DNA from 3 places in the Lysobacter sp. CCNWLW3 genome. Region 3 is predicted to be linked to each of the others. Evidence: predicted binding sites of a transcription regulator. Region 3 holds the regulator's gene; each other region holds the start of a gene.
The links. The regulator HrcA, encoded in region 3, represses chaperone genes, less so after heat shock. The targets are predictions, from matches to a motif close to TTNGCACTCNNNNNNNNNGAGTGCNAA.
Positions count from the first base shown of each region.

Region 1: a site for HrcA is predicted at 3,318-3,344, ahead of rpoH (RNA polymerase sigma factor RpoH). Genes of this name have one in related genera too.
Region 2: a site for HrcA is predicted at 4,293-4,319, ahead of V1318_RS19780 (co-chaperone GroES). Genes of this name have one in related genera too.

Region 1 is NZ_JBAHWA010000008.1:48,484-55,091, forward strand. It holds gene V1318_RS14045 (NAD(P)/FAD-dependent oxidoreductase) at 1-770, shown strand, start outside; gene V1318_RS14050 (hypothetical protein) at 871-2,361, shown strand; gene rpoH (RNA polymerase sigma factor RpoH) at 2,429-3,307, opposite strand; gene V1318_RS14060 (hypothetical protein) at 4,082-6,608, shown strand, end outside.
Region 2 is NZ_JBAHWA010000021.1:30,643-37,250, reverse strand. It holds gene V1318_RS19795 (WG repeat-containing protein) at 1-455, shown strand, start outside; gene V1318_RS19790 (endonuclease) at 885-2,663, opposite strand; gene V1318_RS19785 (helix-turn-helix domain-containing protein) at 2,749-3,141, opposite strand; gene V1318_RS19780 (co-chaperone GroES) at 4,366-4,653, shown strand; gene groL (chaperonin GroEL) at 4,786-6,426, shown strand; gene V1318_RS19770 (alpha/beta hydrolase) at 6,581-6,608, shown strand, end outside.
Region 3 is NZ_JBAHWA010000001.1:594,492-601,099, reverse strand. It holds gene recN (DNA repair protein RecN) at 1-1,129, opposite strand, end outside; gene hrcA (heat-inducible transcriptional repressor HrcA) at 1,479-2,528, shown strand; gene grpE (nucleotide exchange factor GrpE) at 2,697-3,512, shown strand; gene dnaK (molecular chaperone DnaK) at 3,653-5,563, shown strand; gene dnaJ (molecular chaperone DnaJ) at 5,737-6,608, shown strand, end outside.

The DNA of each region.
Region 1 (6,608 bases), on a different contig from region 3:
CCGTGGTCGGCGGCGGCCCGACCGGGGTCGAGTTGGCCGGCACCCTGGCCGAGATCGCGCGCAAGACCCTGCGCCGCGAATTCCGCCGCATCGACCCGGCCCAGGCCAAGGTGCGCCTGATCGAAGCCGGGCCGCGGGTGCTGTCGAGCTTTCCCGAGGCGTTGTCGGAGAAGGCGCGCAAGCAGTTGCAGAAACTCGGCGTGGAAGTGGTCACCGGCACGCCGGTCAACGCGATCGACGAGCGCGGCTACACCCTGGGCGACACCGTCGTGCCCGCGCGCACGGTGATCTGGGCCGCGGGCGTGGCCGCGTCCAAGCTCGGCGCCCTGCTGGATGCGCCGCGCGATCGCGCCGGCCGGGTCCAGGTGCTGCCCGACCTCAGCGTGCCCGGCCATCCGGACATCTTCATCGCCGGCGATCTGGCCAGCGTGCAGCAGGACGGCAAGCCGGTGCCGGGCGTCGCGCCCGCGGCCAAGCAGATGGGCGCGCACGTCGCGCGCGCGATCCGCGACCGCATCAAGGGCCGGCCCACCACTCCGTTCCGCTATCGGGACTACGGCAACCTGGCGACCATCGGCCGCATGGCCGCGGTGGTCGACGTGCACGGCTTCAAACTCTCGGGCCTGCTGGCCTGGTGGTTCTGGCTGGCCGCCCACGTGTTCTTCCTGATCGGTTTCCGCAACCGCGTGATCGTGCTGATCAACTGGGCCTGGGCGTACTGGAGTTACCAGCGCCACGCCCGCATCATCCTCGGCGACCGCGACGACTGACCGTCGCGGCAAGCGCCAGGGCCGGCGGCAGGCGCCCCCCGCGTCGGCGATGCGCTAGCATCGCCCCACCGAGGCCCGCCTCTCTCATCGCAAGGACGCCATGAGCCGCACACCGCCACCGATCTCTGCGGCGATCCGGCCGCGCCGCAGCGCGCTCGCCCCTGTCCTGTTGATGCTGGCCGCCTGCTCCTCCGACGACGCGCCCAGCGCGCCCGCGGCCGCGGCGCGCGCGCCGTTCGCGGACGCGGCCAAGAGCGAGGCGTCGCCGGCCAGCGCCGCCGCGACCGAGGAGTTCCTGGAGCAGGTCCGCGTCGAAAGCGACGCCGCCGACGCCCGCGACAAACAGCAAGGCGCCCTGGGCTATTCCGGCCGCCTGGCCGAGGCCATCGCCAGCGAAGTCGCCTACGCCGAAAATGGCGGCGCCGCACGCCGCTTCGTGGTCGCCAACCGGCTATGGGCGCTGGCGCCGACGGCTTCGGAGCGACTGCACCGCAGCGCCGACGAGCTGCTACCGGACCAGCCGCTGATCGTCTACGAACTGGCCTTGCACTACACCCGCAACGACGACTGCCCGCGCGCGCTGCCGCTGTGGAAGCGGCTGAAGACCGTCGGCGTGTCGCCGCCGCAGGCGACCTTCCTGTCCGCCTACTGCCACCTCGTCACCGGCGACGAGCGCGGCGCCTACGACCTGGTGCAGGCCTCCGACGTGCGCGAGTCGCATGTCGGCGCCGAGAAAATGTCCTACGCCGTGTTCGGCGGTACCGACTACCTGACGCTGCACGACGAGGACTACCGCAAAGCCGAAGCCGGCGACCGCGTCGCCCTGGATCGCGCGCTGGCGCGCGCCTTCGACTGGCGCAGCGATTGGTGGAACTACGGACAGAACACGGCCGCGCGTGACGCGTTGCACGACCTGATGGCGCGCCTGTGGTCCGCGCAGAAACGCGAACGCGCCGAATGGGACTGCCTGTGGCCGCTGTTGATCGACAGCGAGCGCAAGCTCGGCGTCGCCGACCTCGATCGCTGCCAGCTCCTGGTCGGTGCGCATTCCTATCCGGCGAGTTCGGCGCTGGGCCGGATCGTGCTCGGGCGTCTGGCCGCCGACGCGGAGGACGAACTCGACTTCTCCGGGTTCCACGCCCGCCACGCCGCGACCCTGCGCGAACGCGCCTACGGCAGCGCCGGTGATTTCGAAGCCCTGCGCGTCCTGGCCTTTCTGCAGCAGAGCGTCGGGGACGAAGCCGGCTTGGCGCAGACGGACGAACTGGGTTGGAAACGCTACCGCGACGAGGCCTTCGCGCGCAGCCGCATCGAACATGCCCACCTCGCCTCGGGGCAGACGCCGGATGCCGCGTTCCGCGCCATGCTGCAACAGGCGATGCGCGATTTTCCGCACGTGCCGCGCTTCATCCTGATCGATGCGGTCTACCGGCATCCGGATGGGGAGCTGCCGGTCGCTGATCTGAGCCGTCTGCTGCAGGCCGAAACCCGCGACCTCAGCCTCAGTCAGGGCGAAGCCGGCATCCGCTCGTCCACGCAGTTGCTGTCGATGTACCGCCGCCTGGGGCGCGCCTTGAACGCGGCGCCCTGACGCGGCGCCCAAAACAAAACGGCCCGGTTTCCCGGGCCGTCGTCGTCGTTGCCGGCGTTCGCGCGGATCAGGCCGCGAACAGCGCCCGCATCTTCTTCAGCGCATTGGCTTCGATCTGGCGGATGCGCTCGGCGCTGACGCCGTACTCGTCGGCCAGCTCCTGCAGCGTGATCTTGCTGTCGGCATCCAGCCAGCGGCGCTTGACGATGTCGCGCGAACGCTCGTCCAGGCCCGACAGGCCTTCGCGCAGCAGGGCGAGCTGGTTGTCTTCCTCGTCCTCGCGCTCGTAGCTCTGCGACGGGTCTTCGTCGTGCGCGCGCAGGTAGGCGGCCGGCGACGGCGGCGCGTGGTCGTCGTCCTCGTCGGCCGGCGCGTCGAAACCGACGTCGCGGCCGGACAGGCGCGATTCCATTTCCAGCACTTCGCGCTCGGAAACGTTGAGGTCCTTGGCGACCTGGCTGACTTCCTCGGCGTTCATCCAACCCAGGCGCTTCTTGCTCTTGCGCAGGTTGAAGAACAGCTTGCGCTGGGCCTTGGTCGTGGCGACCTTGACGATGCGCCAGTTCTTGAGGATGAACTCGTGCATCTCGGCGCGGATCCAGTGGACCGCGAACGAGACCAGGCGCACGCCCTGTTCCGGGTCGAAGCGCTTCACCGCCTTCATCAGGCCGATGTTGCCTTCCTGGATCAGGTCGCCGATCTGGAGGCCGTAGCCGTTGTAGCCACGGGCGACGTGCACCACGAAGCGCAGGTGCGAATGCACCAGCTCGCGGGCGGCGTCGAGGTCTTCTTCGTCGCGGAAGCGACGCGCCAAACTCTGCTCGTCTTCGACGGTCAGCACCGGAATGCGGTGCACCGCGCCGATGTAGGCGTCCAGCGAACCGAGCGCGCTGGGCACAGGCAGGTTGTTGGCGACTAGGGCGTTGGAGAGGGTGGTCTGGGTCATGGCAGCCATCTTAGCAGTCGGGGTCTAGGACTGCTAAAGACCCCGGAAGTTCCGCAGTGTTGCGTGGATAGAACGAATCCCGCCCCGCCACGGCCGTCCGAATGTCGAGCGCACTAAACGCTGTCAGTAATGACTTTATGCGTGTCAGTGGCGCGTAACCATGTCAGCAATAGCGGAAAATACTCAATTAAATCAATAACTTGACTTCTATTGAGCGCGAGCGGCCAGATGTCGAGCGCGCCAAACATATGTCAGCACTGGTCAATTCAATGTCTGCCGCCATTAAGCATGTCAGCACGGCAACAACAACCCATATAAATCAGCAACTTATCTTGGCGATCAGTCGAGTTATCCAAACCGATCCGGCTGCTGCGACCGCTCCCATTTTCTGACGATGTCAGCCCACCTGAGACCGTTCACCGCCCCCTTGGAATCGTCGTCACCCTCGGCCAACCCCCATTTATCCAGCCCGTCCTTGCAGCACCAGGCCTAATTCACACAAATTGACCATGAAGAGCTTTGGCTATGGCGCCGGGGAACACAAATATTGCTTTAGCCGACAGCAGACTTTCGGCGGGTGAGCGGGCGCTGGCGGTGCCGTTGGCTTCCGGCCCTTTAGGACGTTCCGGAGTGTTCGCGAGCCTCGGTGCTCAGCTATAAAACGGGGACCTGCGATGCTCTTCAAGCCCACCGAAAGATTGCGGGGAACCTGCACCCCTGCTCCTCGCTGACAGATATGGCAATAATCCAGAGTTCAGGAGCATTCGGAAGCTGATGGTTCCATCTAAAACCACATCGAACCCGAAGGCACCTCGCGGCGGCAGCGCGAAACATACGCCCGCGCCGCTGCGTTCAACGAGCGGCGCCGGGTTTGAGTTCGAGGACCTGATTAGTGCCTGGCAACTGGTGAAGGCCCTCTCGGGTGAGCAAGCACCGGGGGTCGGCCACGTCGTTACGCAGGTTCAAGCCCAAGTTTCGGACTTGCGCTGGTACATCGACGACCTGCTGCTGACGGCGCAGGCGACCGGTGCGCCGCGGCGGCTAGCGATCTCGGCTAAGGGGAACTTGCAGGTAACGGCGGCAGGCCTCCCCGCTGACTTCGTGAAGCGCGCCTGGGCACAGTGGCGTGACTCACAGGGGCCGTTCAACCGCGCGACCGACCAACTGGCCTTGGTGACGCTCGGCGCCCATCAGGTGTTCGACCCTGCGTGGCGAGAAGTGAAAAACGCGTGCAGCGGCACGGATACAGCGCTCACGATGAGCCGCATCCGCAGTAACAGAAGGCAGTCGCGTGTCTTCGACAGCGTCCAGAAGCCCGGCGGCGCGTCCGACGAAGAGACAATCGAGCTCATTCGTCGCCTGCACGTGCTGCCGACGGACTTGCAGTTCGCGCACTCCGACAACGAGACCCAGGCTATCGCGCAATGCCGTCGCTTGCTCGCGTCGGGCCGTGACGACGAAGCAAAGACTCTCTGGGAGGGGCTCCTGAGCATCGCGAAAGAGGTACGCGTTCGCAGCGGGACTATCACCGTGCTAGACCTGCTGTCCTTGCTCCGGGGCCAGTTCGGCCTCCGTCATCACCCAGACTTTGAACGCGATTGGGAGACGCTCTCCAACATCACCGCGGACCACAAGGCGCGAATAGAGACGGAGCTACCCTCAGGCTATGCCGTGCCTCGCGGAGAGGAGAAAACGTCGCTCCAGGCAGCGGTCACCGACAATCCGGTCACGGTGGTCTTCGGGGAGTCTGGCTCAGGCAAGTCGGCGCTTGTCAAGTCGGTATTGGACGGCGCGCACCCCTCTTGGAGCCAGGTGTGGTTTGACTCGGAACACCTGAAGACGGCGCTTAGTGCGGCGCGCCGCAGCACCCTTCCCCTGACGCACGAACTTTCGATTGTTCTGAACGCCGCGGTGAAGCCGCAGAACGTGCTGGTTATCGACTCCGCGGAGCGCATCGAGGCCGGCGAGTTCGTCGTCATCCGCCAGCTACTTCGAGCCATCCTGCCGGATGACGGTGAAGAGACTGAAAGTGCGTGGCGGGTCGTCATCGTTACGCAGACGCAGAATTGGGGCGCTGGCGAGGAGACGATATTCGGCGGACGGAAAGCGCGTCTGGTCGAGGTCGGGGCGCTCAAGGGCGATGCTGCGAAGTTGGCGCTCCTCCCATCGCCCGCGTTGGGCTGGTTGGTCGCGCATGACGACACCATCGCGGCGCTGACGAACCTGCGAACACTGGCGTGGGTCATTAAGGCCGGCGCTGCGCTCGGATCGAACGCCGGTGGCCTAGCGTCCCACACCGCTATCGCCGACAGCCTTTGGAAGTACTGGACGAAGGACCACGCTGACGTACAGGCACTGATGATGCGCCTCGCCCAGCGAGAAGCATCGTTCGAGCGCAGCTTCGCGCTGACCTCCTTGGAACCGACGGATACGGCAACATTCACGCAACGGCCCCAGGAGCTTCCACTGCGCCTGAACGAGCGGACCAACAGGATCGAGTTTGAGCATGATCTAGCAGCGGATTGGGCGCGTTTCCAGTTCCTGAAACAGACGGACACGCCGCAGTGGGTCCCACTGGCGGGCAATCCGCTATGGACGAACGCCCTCCGGATGCTGGGCCAGTTCCTGCTTCGACAGGCGGCCGAGACTGCCACAGCCTGGGACGTCGCCTTCGGAGCCGCGGAGGCCGCGAAGAACGAACTGGCGGGCGATATCCTCCTTGACGCTCTCTGTTTGGACCCCGATGCCGAACGCTTCCTGACCGAGCGCGTCGACCTTCTCCTCGATAACGACGCGAAATACTTCACGCGGCTGCTTCTGCGCTTCCACTACATCGCGACGGTGCCGACCGGCGGCGGAATGGGACTGAGCGCGGCGGCCGGCTTGTACATAGAGGCGCAGTACCGCTCGATTGTCTTTGGCCGGTGGCCGCCCATTCTCCGCTTCCTTATCGCGCAACGGGAACGACTAGCTGGACTGGTTTCCCCCGCTCTCGCAAGGGTCATCGAGACCTGGCTGACGAAGACACCACAAACGCTGAGCAACGGCAATCTGATGCCCTTCCGTCTGGAGATGGCTGAGCTGGCGCTCACCATGGCTCGGACCGTGCAAGTTGAGAAGGGCCACGGCGTGATGTATCTGACGCATGAGCCTTTGCTGTACACCGCGCCACTGGCTGGCGCGGCCGACCTGCCGACCGCGATCAGGAACTGGGCGCTCGAACTCGCCGGACGCCGAGAGATCGACGCCGATGTCAGACGACGAATCGCCGAGGCTCAACTTAATAAGGCGAATGCGCACG
Region 2 (6,608 bases), on a different contig from region 3:
GTCTGCAGGAAGCGCTGTCGCGCCAGCTGCGCGCCGAGCCGGCGCCGCACGCCAGCGAGGCGGCGCCGTACGCTGGCCGTTACGTGCCCGCCGACTACCGCACGGCCGAGCAGGTGCGCGCGGCGGTCGCGTCGGGCCGCTTGTCGCGCGCGTTCGCGCCGATGCTGTTGCTGGACCAGGACGCGGCGATCATCGACCTGGGCATGATCGTCGACAAGAAGCGCCCGGACCTGGAGTTCCTCGAGTACTACTGCCCGCGCGACGACGGCTTCGACCTGCTGTTGCCGCTGTCGGCCCTGGCCGAGGAGGCCTGTCCGGATCCGGACGCGCCGAAGCTGGAGTTCCGTGCGAGTGCGGGTTCGGACGATGCCTGGGATTGCGGCAATTGCGCGGCGAAGGGCTTGCCGACACGCTGGGTGCGCACCGATCCGGCGGCGGACGCGACGATGCCCTGAGCGGCCGGCGCCCGCTCGCGGCGGCGCGGAATCGAGCCGTGCATGCCGCGTCGAACCCAGCTATCGCGCGAGAGCGACCGGCTCGCCTTGTAGGAGCGGCGCAAGCCGCGACCACGCAGCGGCCGAAGTGTCGCGGTCGCGGACTCAAGCCGCTCCTACCCCGAAGCCGACGCAGCGGTGGGTGTGCGCATAGTGGAACGGGTCACTTGCCTGATCAGCTAGTCGACCCCTCCGTGTGGGAGCGGCGTAAGCCGCGATCGCGCCACTCCGGATAGGACGCAGATCGCGGCTTACGCCGCTCCCACAGGAAGCCGGCCGCTGCGCCGGACCGCCGCCACCGGAATCGGGCGGCGACGGTGGAGGCGACATCCACACAAACGAACGCCCGCATTGCGCGGGCGTTCGTCGTACCGACGGCGATATCGCCGATTACGGAATCAGCTGGCAGCTCGGCGGCTTGCTGGACGTGAACAGCGAGGCGCTGGCCCACTCCGGATGATCGATGAAGGGATTGCGGTTGCCCTGGAAGCTGAAGATCACTTCGTTGCGGGCCTGCTCGGCGGCGTCCGGCGGATCCTGGGTGTGCCAGGCCAGCAGCGTGCTCAGCAGGCCCATGTAGGCCGGCGAGGACGAGGTGATCACGATCTTGCTGCGGTCGTCGGTGAGCTCCAGGTCCGGCTCGCCCTGGCCGGTGACCGGATGGGTGCCGCCTTCGTAGCGGATCGCCATGTACAGCACCGCGCGCGCCATGTTGCCCTTCATGTGGCCCCAGACCTGGAACGAGCCGGCGTTGCCGTCGGGCGTCTTGACCCAGTTGGAATTGCCCGGGTACACGCCGCTACCGCCGCCGTAGCCGGCGTTGGCCTCGGTGATGCGCTCGCCGCAGCCGCTGGCCAGGCTGCAGTCCGCGTAGGGCTTGTTGCCGCGGTCGGCGTTCCAGGTCGCGTCGGTCAGGTACAGCATGTGGGTGTCGGTGTAGGGCGCGTAGGGCAGGCCGAGGTTGCCGGTGGTGCTGCCGAAGCCCAGCGAGTTCGGCCAGGTGTGCTCGCGGTTGTACTTCAGGCCGCTGCCGCTGCCCGCGCGGTCGGTGACCTTGAGGTAGCTGCGGTTGCGATAGGCGTCGAGGATGCGGCCGGAGTTGTTCGGGTCCTCGTCGGCGATCTCCAGGATGCTCCAGGTGTTGGTGGTGCCGCCGCTGTACGGATACACCGTGTGGCCCTTGATGGTCTCGTGCAGCGAGCAGCGCAGCTGGCTGGCGCTGCTGGTGTTGACGTGGGCGTAGTAACCGCCGCCGCCCCCGCCGCTGGCGACCGTGAAATTGACCACGGTGTTGGCGGACGGATGCGCGCCGCCGCTGTCGCTGACCTGGGAGGCGACCACGGTGTAGGTGCAGCTCTCGCCGGCGAACAGGGCGGTGCCGGTGGAGGCGGTGAAGCTGCTGCCGCTGGACGGATAGGTCAGGGCGACCGCGCCGGACTGCGCGCACTGCAGGGTCAGCGCGCCGCTGGCCAGGGTCACCGCTTCGCTGAAGCTCACCGCCAGATCGCCGGCGGCCGGGAAACTGTTGCTGCCGTTGGCCGGCGTGGTCGAGGTCACGCTCGGCGCCGGGTTCGGCGTCGAGAAGGTCTGGCCGGCATTGCAGGCGCCGAAGCTCTGCGTGGCCGAGGCCTGCCAGCTGAAGTTGGCGTAGCTGCTGCCGCTGCCGGACAGGCGCAGCGAGGTGCCGGCCGGCGTCGAACCGCTTTCCGAGACCGGCAGGTTGGTGCTGGTCATGCCGGCGGCCGGGCCGCTGGAGGCGGTGATCGCGCCTTCGTAGCTCAGGAACTGGACCACGTTGCCGCTGCCGTCGACCAGCGCGAAGCCGTCGTTGCTGCCGTTCTGGATGCCGTTGGTGGGATAGCTCAGCACGCCGATGCGCACGCTGCCGCCGCAGGACACCAGGCTGCCGGCGGGCAGCAGATCGTTGTCGTAGCTGGTGGCGGCCGACGGGGTCGAGCCGTTGTAGAGATAGATGCGGTAGTTGCTGAGGGTTTCGCCGGCGGTGGCGACCACCTCGATCTTCTCGCCGACGTCGCCGCTGGAAGTGGCGTCGTCGTAATGGAATTCGTTGATGAAGACGGCGGCCGGCGCGGCGGTGGGCAGCGCGGCGGCCATCAGCAGGCTCAGGCAGGACAGGCTCAGACAGGAACGGCGTAAGGACAACGACATCGGGCGACTCCCTTTCCCCAGGTAGTCGCCCGAGTCTAGTCGGCCTTTGTGACATCGTCTGCCGCAGCGCAGCAGGCGGCGCGGCTCACAACACCACGCGCGCGCCCTTGGTGAGGGTGGCGCGCGGTCGCCCGGTGCGCAGCTCGGCCAGCTGTTCGGCGATTTCCACCAGCGGGGCCTTGGACTTGGTCGGGGTGTCGCGGAAGGCGACGATCAGGCGCAGCTCCAGCGGGTCGTCGACCAGCAGCGCCTCGGCCGCGGCCACCGAATCCATTTCGGTGTCGGCCGACAGGTTCATCTTGCCGCGCCCGGTCGCCAGCCATTCGAACTGCACGCCGGTGATCAGCGCGACCTCGCGCAAATGCGAGACGCTGGGGAACTTGCCCTGCGCGCTTTCCCAGTGTCCGACCGCGCTACGCTGCACGCCGACGGCCGAACCCAGGGCCGCTTGCGACATGCCGGCGTGGCGCCGGGCCAGGCGAATCCGTTGTTTGAGGGGTCATCCTTGAGCTCCTTGATTAGGGTTTTTGCCTACAAAATAGCCATTTGCTACCAAAAGTCACTAGGCGACCAATAGAGAGAGGACCTTGTGTGCTTTCGGTAGCAATATGAGCCTGATAGGCGGTTACAAGTCAATGGTGGCGGCATTCGTCCTTTCAGGATGCCACCAGGAGTCGGCAGATTTTGCGACCGGGCACCTAGAAAATGTGACTGAGAGTGAACACCATCCACTCACGCCAACAAGGATGTCGGCAAACGACACGAGGTCGGTTCGGGGGAAGGGGCGCAGGACGCGCCATGCTGAGGACGGCCATCTCCGCACCAAAGAGCGCGTTCCACGGGACGCGCTCTTTCTTTTGGGCGATGCGAATGCACCGCGGCACGATTCGCATCGCGTTCCGGCGGCGAGCCGGGCGTAGCTTGCGCAGGCATCGTCTCGCGCTGGAGCTATCGCGCGGGCTTCGGATGTTCCTGCAGGAGCGACGCGAGTCGCGACCGCGCCGCTTCGGCTACCACGCAATCGCGGCTCACGCCGCTCCCACAGGGAGAGCGGTCGTCGTGCGCGCGACGCGGTCGTTCCGTCCGCGCGTCGCCTCATTCTTGCGCCCAGGCTTCGCGGTGCCCCTGCAGGAGCGACGCGAGTCGCGACCGCGCCGCTTCGGCTACCGCGCAATCGCGGCTTACGCCGCTCCCACAGGGAGAGCGGTCGCCGTGCGCGCGACGCGGTCGTTCCGTCCGCGCGTCGCCTCATTCTTGCGCCCAGGCTTCGGATGTTCCTGCAGGAGCGACGCGAGTCGCGACCGCGTAGCTCCGGCTACGACGTGGTCGCGGCTCGCGCCGCTCCTACACGGATGGGCCGTCATGTCCGCGCGCACGGCGGGATCGTGCTTGCCATAGGGCGGGCGGCGCGTCCGGCTGTCGACTCGTCATGGCCTGGTCGCCCCCAGGCCCCCCGCCTTGCACCACGCCGCGGCGACCCCATCCGGTCTTCCGGACCGCGGCCTTCCCTGCTCTCCCGGGCCTGGCCGCGACCGTCCGGCGGCCAAGTCGCCCCCGGCGCTTGAAAAGCCCCGCCGCCGCCCCATCTCCTGGCTATCCCGGTTCGCCGGGCGTTTTTTGCCCCCGGCATTGGCACTCCGCCGGGGCGACTGCTAAAATTCACGTTCTTTCTCCACCCATTCAGTCACTTACAGAGGTCGCCATGAATCTCAAGCCGCTTTACGACCGCGTTGTGGTCAAGCCGATCGAAGCCGACGAAGTCTCCGCCGGCGGCATCATCATCCCCGACGCCGCCAAGGAAAAATCGACCAAGGGCGAAGTCGTCGCCGTCGGCGAAGGCAAGGCCCTGGACAACGGCAGCCTGCGCGCGCCGAAGCTCAAGGTCGGCGACAAGGTCATCTACGGCCAGTACTCGGGCAGCTCCTACAAGCAGGACGGCATCGAATACAAGATCCTCAAGGAAGACGACGTCCTCGCGATCGTCGGCTAAGCGAGCCGGGAATCGGGAATGGGGAATCGGGAGTCGTCAAAGCGCTTGCGCTGACGTTCCCGCCCGTACCGATTCCGCCGCTTCTGCTTTTCCTATTCCCGATTCCCCATTCCCGATTCCCGGAGTTTCACCATGGCTGCTAAAGAAATTCGTTTCGGTGAGGACGCTCGCGCCAAGATGGTGCGCGGCGTCAACGTGCTCGCCAATGCCGTAAAGGCCACCCTCGGCCCGAAGGGCCGTAACGTCGTGCTCGAGAAGAGCTTCGGCGCGCCGACGATCACCAAGGACGGCGTGTCCGTCGCCAAGGAGATCGAGCTGGCCGACAAGTTCGAGAACATGGGCGCGCAGATGGTCAAGGAAGTCGCTTCCAAGACCTCCGACAACGCCGGCGACGGCACCACCACCGCGACCGTGCTGGCCCAGGCGCTGATCCGCGAGGGCATGAAGGCGGTCGCCGCCGGCATGAACCCGATGGACCTCAAGCGCGGCATCGACAAGGCCGTTGTCGGCGCCGTCGAAGAGCTGAAGAAGATCTCCAAGCCGTCCTCGACCAGCAAGGAAATCGCCCAGGTCGGCGCGATCTCGGCCAACTCCGACGCCGACATCGGCGATCTGATCGCCCAGGCGATGGACAAGGTCGGCAAGGAAGGCGTGATCACCGTCGAAGACGGTTCGGGCCTGGAGAACGAGCTGGACGTGGTCGAGGGCATGCAGTTCGACCGCGGCTACCTGTCGCCGTATTTCATCAACAACCAGCAGTCGATGTCGGCCGAGCTGGACGACCCGTTCGTGCTGCTGTACGACAAGAAGATCTCCAACGTGCGCGACCTGCTGCCGGTGCTGGAAGGCGTCGCCAAGGCCGGTAAGCCGCTGCTGATCGTCGCCGAGGAAGTCGAAGGCGAAGCGCTGGCGACCCTGGTGGTCAACACCATCCGCGGCATCGTCAAGGTCTGCGCCGTCAAGGCGCCGGGCTTCGGCGACCGTCGCAAGGCGATGCTGGAAGACATGGCCGTGCTGACCGGCGGCACCGTGATCTCCGAGGAAGTCGGCCTGCAGCTCGAGAAGGCCACGATCAAGGATCTGGGCCGCGCCAAGAAGGTGCAGGTCTCCAAGGAGAACACCACCATCATCGACGGCGCCGGCGACGGCGATTCGATCCAGGCCCGCATCAAGCAGATCAAGGCCCAGATCGAAGAGACCTCGTCGGACTACGACCGCGAGAAGCTGCAGGAGCGCGTGGCCAAGCTGGCCGGCGGCGTTGCGGTGATCAAGGTCGGCGCTTCGACCGAGATCGAGATGAAGGAAAAGAAGGCACGCGTGGAAGACGCGCTGCACGCCACCCGCGCTGCCGTGGAAGAGGGCATCGTCCCGGGCGGCGGCGTCGCGCTGCTGCGCGCCAAGGCCGCGATCGCCGGCCTGAAGGGCGCCAACGAAGACCAGAACCACGGCATCCAGATCGCCCTGCGCGCGATGGAAGCCCCGCTGCGCGAGATCGTCACCAACGCCGGCGAAGAGCCCTCCGTCATCCTCAACAAGGTGCAGGAAGGTTCGGGCGCGTTCGGTTACAACGCCGCCAACGGCGAGTACGGCGACATGCTCGAGTTCGGCATCCTGGACCCGACCAAGGTCACCCGCACCGCGCTGCAGAACGCGGCTTCGATCGCCGGCCTGATGATCACGACCGAAGCGATGGTCGCCGAGCTGCCGAAGAAGGACGAGCCGGCGATGCCGGGCGGCGGCGGCATGGGCGGCATGGGCGGCATGGATTTCTGATCCGGCTCCAACCGCGTCATCCGGAAAGGCCCGCCTCGTGCGGGCCTTTCTTTTGGGCGCGATACGCTTACCGCCGGGCGCGCAACAGCGGACAATGGCGGCCTGATCCAGCAACGGAGGCGGGATGCGATCCAGCCGGCGGTACTTGCAAACGATGGTGCTGACCCTGGCCTGGCTGCTGC
Region 3 (6,608 bases):
CCGCGGACAGAGCCTGGGCGGCGATCCTGCGCGAGGCGCTGAGCTGGTCGGCGCTGCCGTGCCAGGCCTTGCGCGCGCCGACGATCTCGCCGTCCAGGCGTGCCAGGCGTTCGCCGGCGCCGCGCAGGACTTCCAGCTCGGCGCCCATGCCGTCGCGGTGCGCGGCCAGTTGTTCGGGCGTCACCCGGTGCTTGCGCGCGAGTTCGTGCAGGCGGCCCAGGCGCTGTTCCAGGGTTTCGAAGGCGGACGGGTCCAGGTCGAGGTCGTCGCGCACGCGCCCGAGCAGGGCCAGGGCCTCGTCGACCTGGATCGCGGCGGCGTCGAGCATGGCGTCGACGTCGAGCAGGCGCGCCTCGTGCTCGGCCACCCGCTGCAGCTCGCCGCGTACCTGCTGCAGGTTGCGCGACAGCGAGGGGCCGTCCTCGCCGCCGAGGCGGGCGAAGGCGTGGTCGCAGGCGGCGATCAGGCCGGCGGCGTGGGCATGGCGCTTGTGGTCGGCGACCAGGCGCGCGATCGCCTCGGGTTCCAGGGTTTCGCGTTCGAGTTCGGCGTACTGGTGTTCCAGCCAGCCGATGCGTTCGGAGACGTCGCCCTTGGCGATCAGCGCGTCGCGCTCGCGCAGCAGGGCGTTCCAGTCGCGCGCGGCGGCGTCGACGGCGGCGCGCGCGGCGTCGTTGCGCGCGTAGGCGTCGAGCAGGGCGAGCTGGCTGGCCTTGGACAGCAGGGCCTGGTGCTCGTGCTGGCCGTGGATCTCGACCAGGTGCGAGGCCAGGTCGGCGAGCTGGCCCAAGGTGGCCGGGCGGCCGTTGATCCAGGCCCGCGAGCCGCCATCGGCGCGGATCACGCGCCGGACTTGGCAGCTGTCGTCCTCGTCCAGCTCGTTCTCGCGCAGCCAGGCGGCGGCCGGCGCGGCGTCGTCCAGGGAGAAGTCGGCGACCAGTTCGGCGCGGTCGGCGCCGTGGCGGACCACGCCGCTGTCGGCGCGCAGGCCGCTGATCAGGCCCAGGGCGTCGACCAGCAGCGATTTGCCGGCGCCGGTCTCGCCGGAGATCACGGTCAGGCCGGGGCCGAACGAGAGCTCGGCCGCGCTGACCACGACGAAATGCTTGAGGGAAAGGTGGGTGAGCATGCGCTGGCGGCGTTGTGGAGCGGCGATTGTGCCGGGTCGGGGATGACCGGGCTAGCAGGGAAGGCCGCCAATCTGCGTCGGAATAGTCTCCAAAGCTGAGATTGGGATGCGCGAAATCGCGCGCCAGCCCCCAATGGTTCGCACGACCCCACCGCCCCCGCTTGTCTTCCCCCTTTGAAAAAGGGGGATTGAGGGGAATTTGCTTCTACCGCGCAGCCGACTCCGGCACGACCGGCTCACCCCGCACGCCGCCGGCGTCCGCCGCCGAACCCGGCGAGCCCCGATCATGAACCGCCGTCCCGCATCGCCCCGCTTGCGCCGGCCGCCGGGCGCGCTTATATCGACAGCAATGAACCTGCGTTCTTCCGACCTCAGCCTGGATCCGCGCGCGCGCCAGTTGTTGCGCACGCTGATCGGGCGCTACATCCACAGCGGCGAACCGGTCGGCTCGCAGACGCTGGCGCGCCACGCCGGCCTGGACGTGAGCGCGGCGACCATCCGCAACATCCTGTCCGACCTGGAGGAAGCCGGCCTGCTCAGCGCCCCGCACACCTCGGCCGGGCGGGTGCCGACCGCGCAGGGCTATCGCTTGTTCGTGGATTCGCTGCTGCAGGTGCGGCCGCTGCCCGAGGGCGACTTGGCGCGCCTGCGCAGCGAACTGCCGGCCGGCTCGGGCACCCAGGCCCTGCTCGGCAGCGCTTCGGAGCTGCTGTCGGCGATGACCCATTTCGTCGGCGTGGTCAGCGTGCCCAAGCGCGAGCAGTTCGCGTTCCGGCGCATCGACTTCGTGCCGCTGGACGCGCAGCGCGTGCTGGCGATCCTGGTGTTCGCCGATCACGACGTGCAGAACCGCATCATCCAAACCCGGCGCCCGTTCGAGGCCAGCGAGCTGGAGCGGGTGGCCAACTACCTCAACACCCATTTCGCCGGCAGGCCGGTCGCCGATATCCGCGCGACCCTGCTGCACGAGCTGCGCAGCGCGCAGTCGGAGATGGCCGCGCTGCTGGCGCAGTCGGTGGAGCTGGCCGAGCAGGCGCTGGCGCCCGAGCGCGACGACGACATGGTGCTGGCCGGGCAGACGCGCCTGATGGGCGTGCAGGAGCTGTCCGACGTCGAGCGCCTGCGCGAGCTGTTCGAGGCCTTCGCGCGCAAGCGCGAGATCCTGCAGCTGCTGGAGCGCACCATCCACGCCCCGGGCGTGCGCATCTTCATCGGCGAGGAAACCGGGCTGGCGCCGCTGGAGGGGGTGTCGCTGGTGACCGCGCCGTACACCGCCGGCGGCCGCGTGCTGGGCGTGCTGGGCGTGATCGGGCCGACCCGGATGGCCTACGAGCGGGTGATCCCGGTGGTGCAGGCCGCCGCGGACGCGCTGGGAGATGCGTTCAAGCCCGAAGGCTGAGCGCGCGACCGAAAGACGGACCGGCCTTAGGGGAAAGGCGGACCGGCCTTAGGGTAGGAGCGGCGTAAGCCGCGACCGCGACCTCCAACAGCCGTCGCAACCTGCGTCCTCCACCAAGCCGCAGCCCCTTGTGGGAGCGGCGTAAGCCGCGATCGAACCCCACACGCGATGCGGGTATCACCGTCGCCGAACCCCATCGCGGCTTACGCCGCTCCCACAGGGGCTGCGAACGCCCCGCGCCCCGGCATCGCCGCCTCGGCGCCAGGCCCCGATAAGCGGCGATGGCCGAATCATTCGGCCCGCGCCCCCGCCATCGTCCCAAAAACGGCATCGAACCACGGTGCTAGCCGCTGTTGCCGCACGATCGCCGCAGATCGTGGCACTTCTGCGCGGCGCGCACTTGAACGGCCTGGGCGCGGCCCCAATAGCTGCCCCTGTCGCGGAAGTACCGCCAGGACCCAGCCCAGCATGAGCCACCACGATCCCAATCCCGAACTCCAGCCCGATGCGCAGGACGCGGCCGCCGCCGTCGCGCCGAACGAGGTCGAGACCCTGCGCGCCGAACTGGCCCAGGCCCGCGAGGACGCGCTGCGCGAGCGCGCCGAACTCGACAACCAGCGCAAGCGCCTGGCGCGCGACATCGACATGGCGCGCAAGTTCGCCAACGAGCGCCTGCTCGGCGCCCTGCTGCCGGTGATCGACAGCCTGGAAGCCGGCCTGGCCGCCGCCGGCGGCGACGCCAGCGCGCTGCGCGAGGGCATGGAGCTGACCCTGCGCCAGCTGCTCAAGGTCGCCGGCGACAACGGCCTGGTCGCGGTCGATCCGACCGGCCAGCCGTTCAACCCCGAGCAGCACCAGGCCATGAGCATGGTGCCGGCGCCGGGCGTGGCCCCGAACCACGTGGTCCAGGTCTACCAGAAGGGTTGGCTGTTGAACGAGCGCCTGCTGCGCCCGGCCCTGGTCGTGGTCGCCCAGGACGCCTGAACGGTCGCCGGCGCGAGCGCGCCACGGCCGACGGGCGAGGGCGGGGGCGCTTGAACCGCCCGCGACCGGACCCCAAATAACGCACATCGGCGCCTGCACGGCAGCCGCAACATCAAAAGCATTCGAGAGGGAACAACACCATGGGCAAGATCATCGGCATCGACCTGGGCACGACCAACTCGTGCGTGGCGATCATGGAAGGCGGCAACGTCAAGGTCATCGAGAACGCGGAAGGCGATCGCACCACGCCGTCCATCGTCGCCTTCACCAAGGACGGCGAAGTCCTGGTCGGCGCGTCGGCCAAGCGCCAGGCCGTCACCAACCCCAAGAACACCTTCTACGCGGTGAAGCGCCTGATCGGCCGCAAGTTCACCGACGCCGAAGTGCAGAAGGACCTGGACCTGGTGCCCTACGGCATCGTCCAGCACGACAACGGCGACGCCTGGGTGTCGACCGCCGACGCCAAGAAGATGGCGCCGCAGCAGATCTCGGCCGAAGTGCTGGCCAAGATGAAGAAGACCGCCGAGGCCTACCTGGGCGAGACCGTCACCGAGGCGGTCATCACCGTGCCGGCCTACTTCAACGACAGCCAGCGCCAGGCCACCAAGGACGCGGGCAAGATCGCCGGCCTGGAAGTCAAGCGCATCATCAACGAGCCGACCGCGGCCGCGTTGGCCTACGGCATGGACAAGAAGGGCGGCGATCGCAAGGTCGCGGTCTACGACCTCGGCGGCGGCACCTTCGACGTGTCGATCATCGAGATCGCCTCGGTCGACGGCGAAATGCAGGTCGAGGTGCTGGCCACCAACGGCGACACCTTCCTGGGCGGCGAAGACTTCGACAAGCGCGTCATCGACTACTTGGTCGACGAATTCCAGAAGGACCAGGGCATCGACCTGCGCAAGGATCCGCTGGCCCTGCAGCGCCTGAAGGACGCGGCCGAGCGCGCCAAGATCGAGCTGTCCAGCGCCCAGCAGACCGAAGTCAATCTGCCCTACGTGACCGCCGACGCCTCCGGCCCGAAGCACCTCAACATCAAGCTGACCCGCGCCAAGCTGGAGTCGCTGGTCGAGGACCTGGTCAAGAAGACCATCGAGCCCTGCCGCATCGCCCTCAACGACGCCGGCCTGCGCGCCAGCGACATCAGCGAAGTGATCCTGGTCGGCGGCCAGACCCGCATGCCCAAGGTCGGCCAGGCCGTGGCCGAGTTCTTCGGCAAGGAACCGCGCAAGGACGTCAACCCGGACGAAGCCGTCGCCGTCGGCGCGGCGATCCAGGGCGGCGTGCTGGCCGGCGAGGTCAAGGACGTGCTGCTGCTGGACGTGACCCCGCTGTCGCTGGGCATCGAAACCCTGGGCGGCGTGTTCACCAAGATCATCGAGAAGAACACCACGGTGCCGACCAAGGCCTCGCAGACCTTCTCCACCGCCGAGGACAACCAGTCCGCGGTGACCGTGCACGTGCTGCAGGGCGAGCGCGAGCAGGCCCGCTACAACAAGTCGCTGGCGCGCTTCGACCTGTCCGGCATCGAACCTTCGCCGCGCGGCATGCCGCAGGTCGAGGTCTCGTTCGACATCGACGCCAACGGCATCCTGCACGTGTCGGCCAAGGACAAGAAGACCGGCAAGGAGCAGAAGGTCGAGATCAAGGCCGGCTCGGGCCTGTCCGAGGAGGAGATCGCCAAGATGGTCGCCGACGCGGAAGCCAACCGCGAGGAAGACCAGAAGTTCCACGAGCTGGTGCAGGCCCGCAACCAGGCTGACGGCTTGATCCACATGGCGCGCAGCACGATCAAGGAGCACGGTGAGAAGCTGCCGGGCGACGCGATCGGCCGCACCGAGGGCGCGATCGCCGAGCTCGAGACCGCGATGAAGGGCGACGACAAGGGCCAGATCGAGGCCAAGTCCAAGGCCCTGGCGGAAGCCGCGCAGGCGCTGGACGCGGCGGTGCAGGCCCAGCAGCCGGGCGCGGACGCGGGCGGCAACGCCGGCGCCAAGTCCGAGGACGTGGTCGACGCCGAGTTCACCGAGGTCAAGGACGAGAAGAAGTAAAGCCGGGAATGGAGAATGGGGAATCGGGAATGGGTACGCGGCTTGTGCTTGCGGTCCGTCGACACCCGATTCCCCTTTCTTGTATCCGTCGCGGGCGGCAGGCGTACCCACGCGCCGCCTGTTTTTGATTTAACGATTCCCGACTCTCAATTCCCGATTCCCGACCTGCGCCCATGAGCAAACGCGACTACTACGAAGTGCTGGGCGTGGCCCGCAACGCCAGCGACGAAGACCTGAAGAAGGCCTATCGGCGCTGCGCGATGAAGCACCACCCGGACCGCAACCCCGACGACAAGTCCGCCGAGGCCGCGTTCAAGGAGTGCAAGGAGGCCTACGAGGTGCTGTCCGACGGCAACCGCCGGCGCGCCTACGACCAGCACGGCCACGCCGCGTTCGAGCACGGCATGGGCGGTGGCGGCGGTGGCGCCGGCTACGCCGACATGGGCGACATCTTCGGCGACATCTTCGGCAACATCTTCGGCGGCGGCGCCCAGCGCGGTCCGCGCCGCGGCGCCGACATCGGCTACGTGATGGAGCTGTCGCTGGAGGAAGCGGTCGGCGGCCTGGACAAGCAGATCGAAATCCCGACCCTGGACGAATGCGACACCTGCCACGGCTCGGGTTCGGCCGACGGCAAGCTGGAAACCTGCGCCACCTGCAACGGCCGCGGCCAGGTCCGGTTCCAGCGCGGCATCTTCTCCATGCAGCAGGCCTGCCCGCATTGCGGCGGCCGTGGCCAGACCATCGCCGACCCCTGCAAGGACTGCCACGGCCAGGGCCGGGTCGAACGCACCAAGACCCTGCAGGTCAAGATTCCGGCCGGCGTCGACAACGGCGATCGCATCCGCCTGACCGGCGAAGGCGAGGCCGGCCCGGCCGGTTCGCCGCCCGGCGACCTGTACGTGGAAGTGCGCGTGCGCGAGCACGAGATCTTCCAGCGCGACGGCGACGACCTGCATTGCGAAGTACCGATCCGCATCTCCCAGGCCGCGCTCGGCGACACCATCCGCGTGCCCACGCTGGGCGGCGAGGTCGAGCTGCGGAT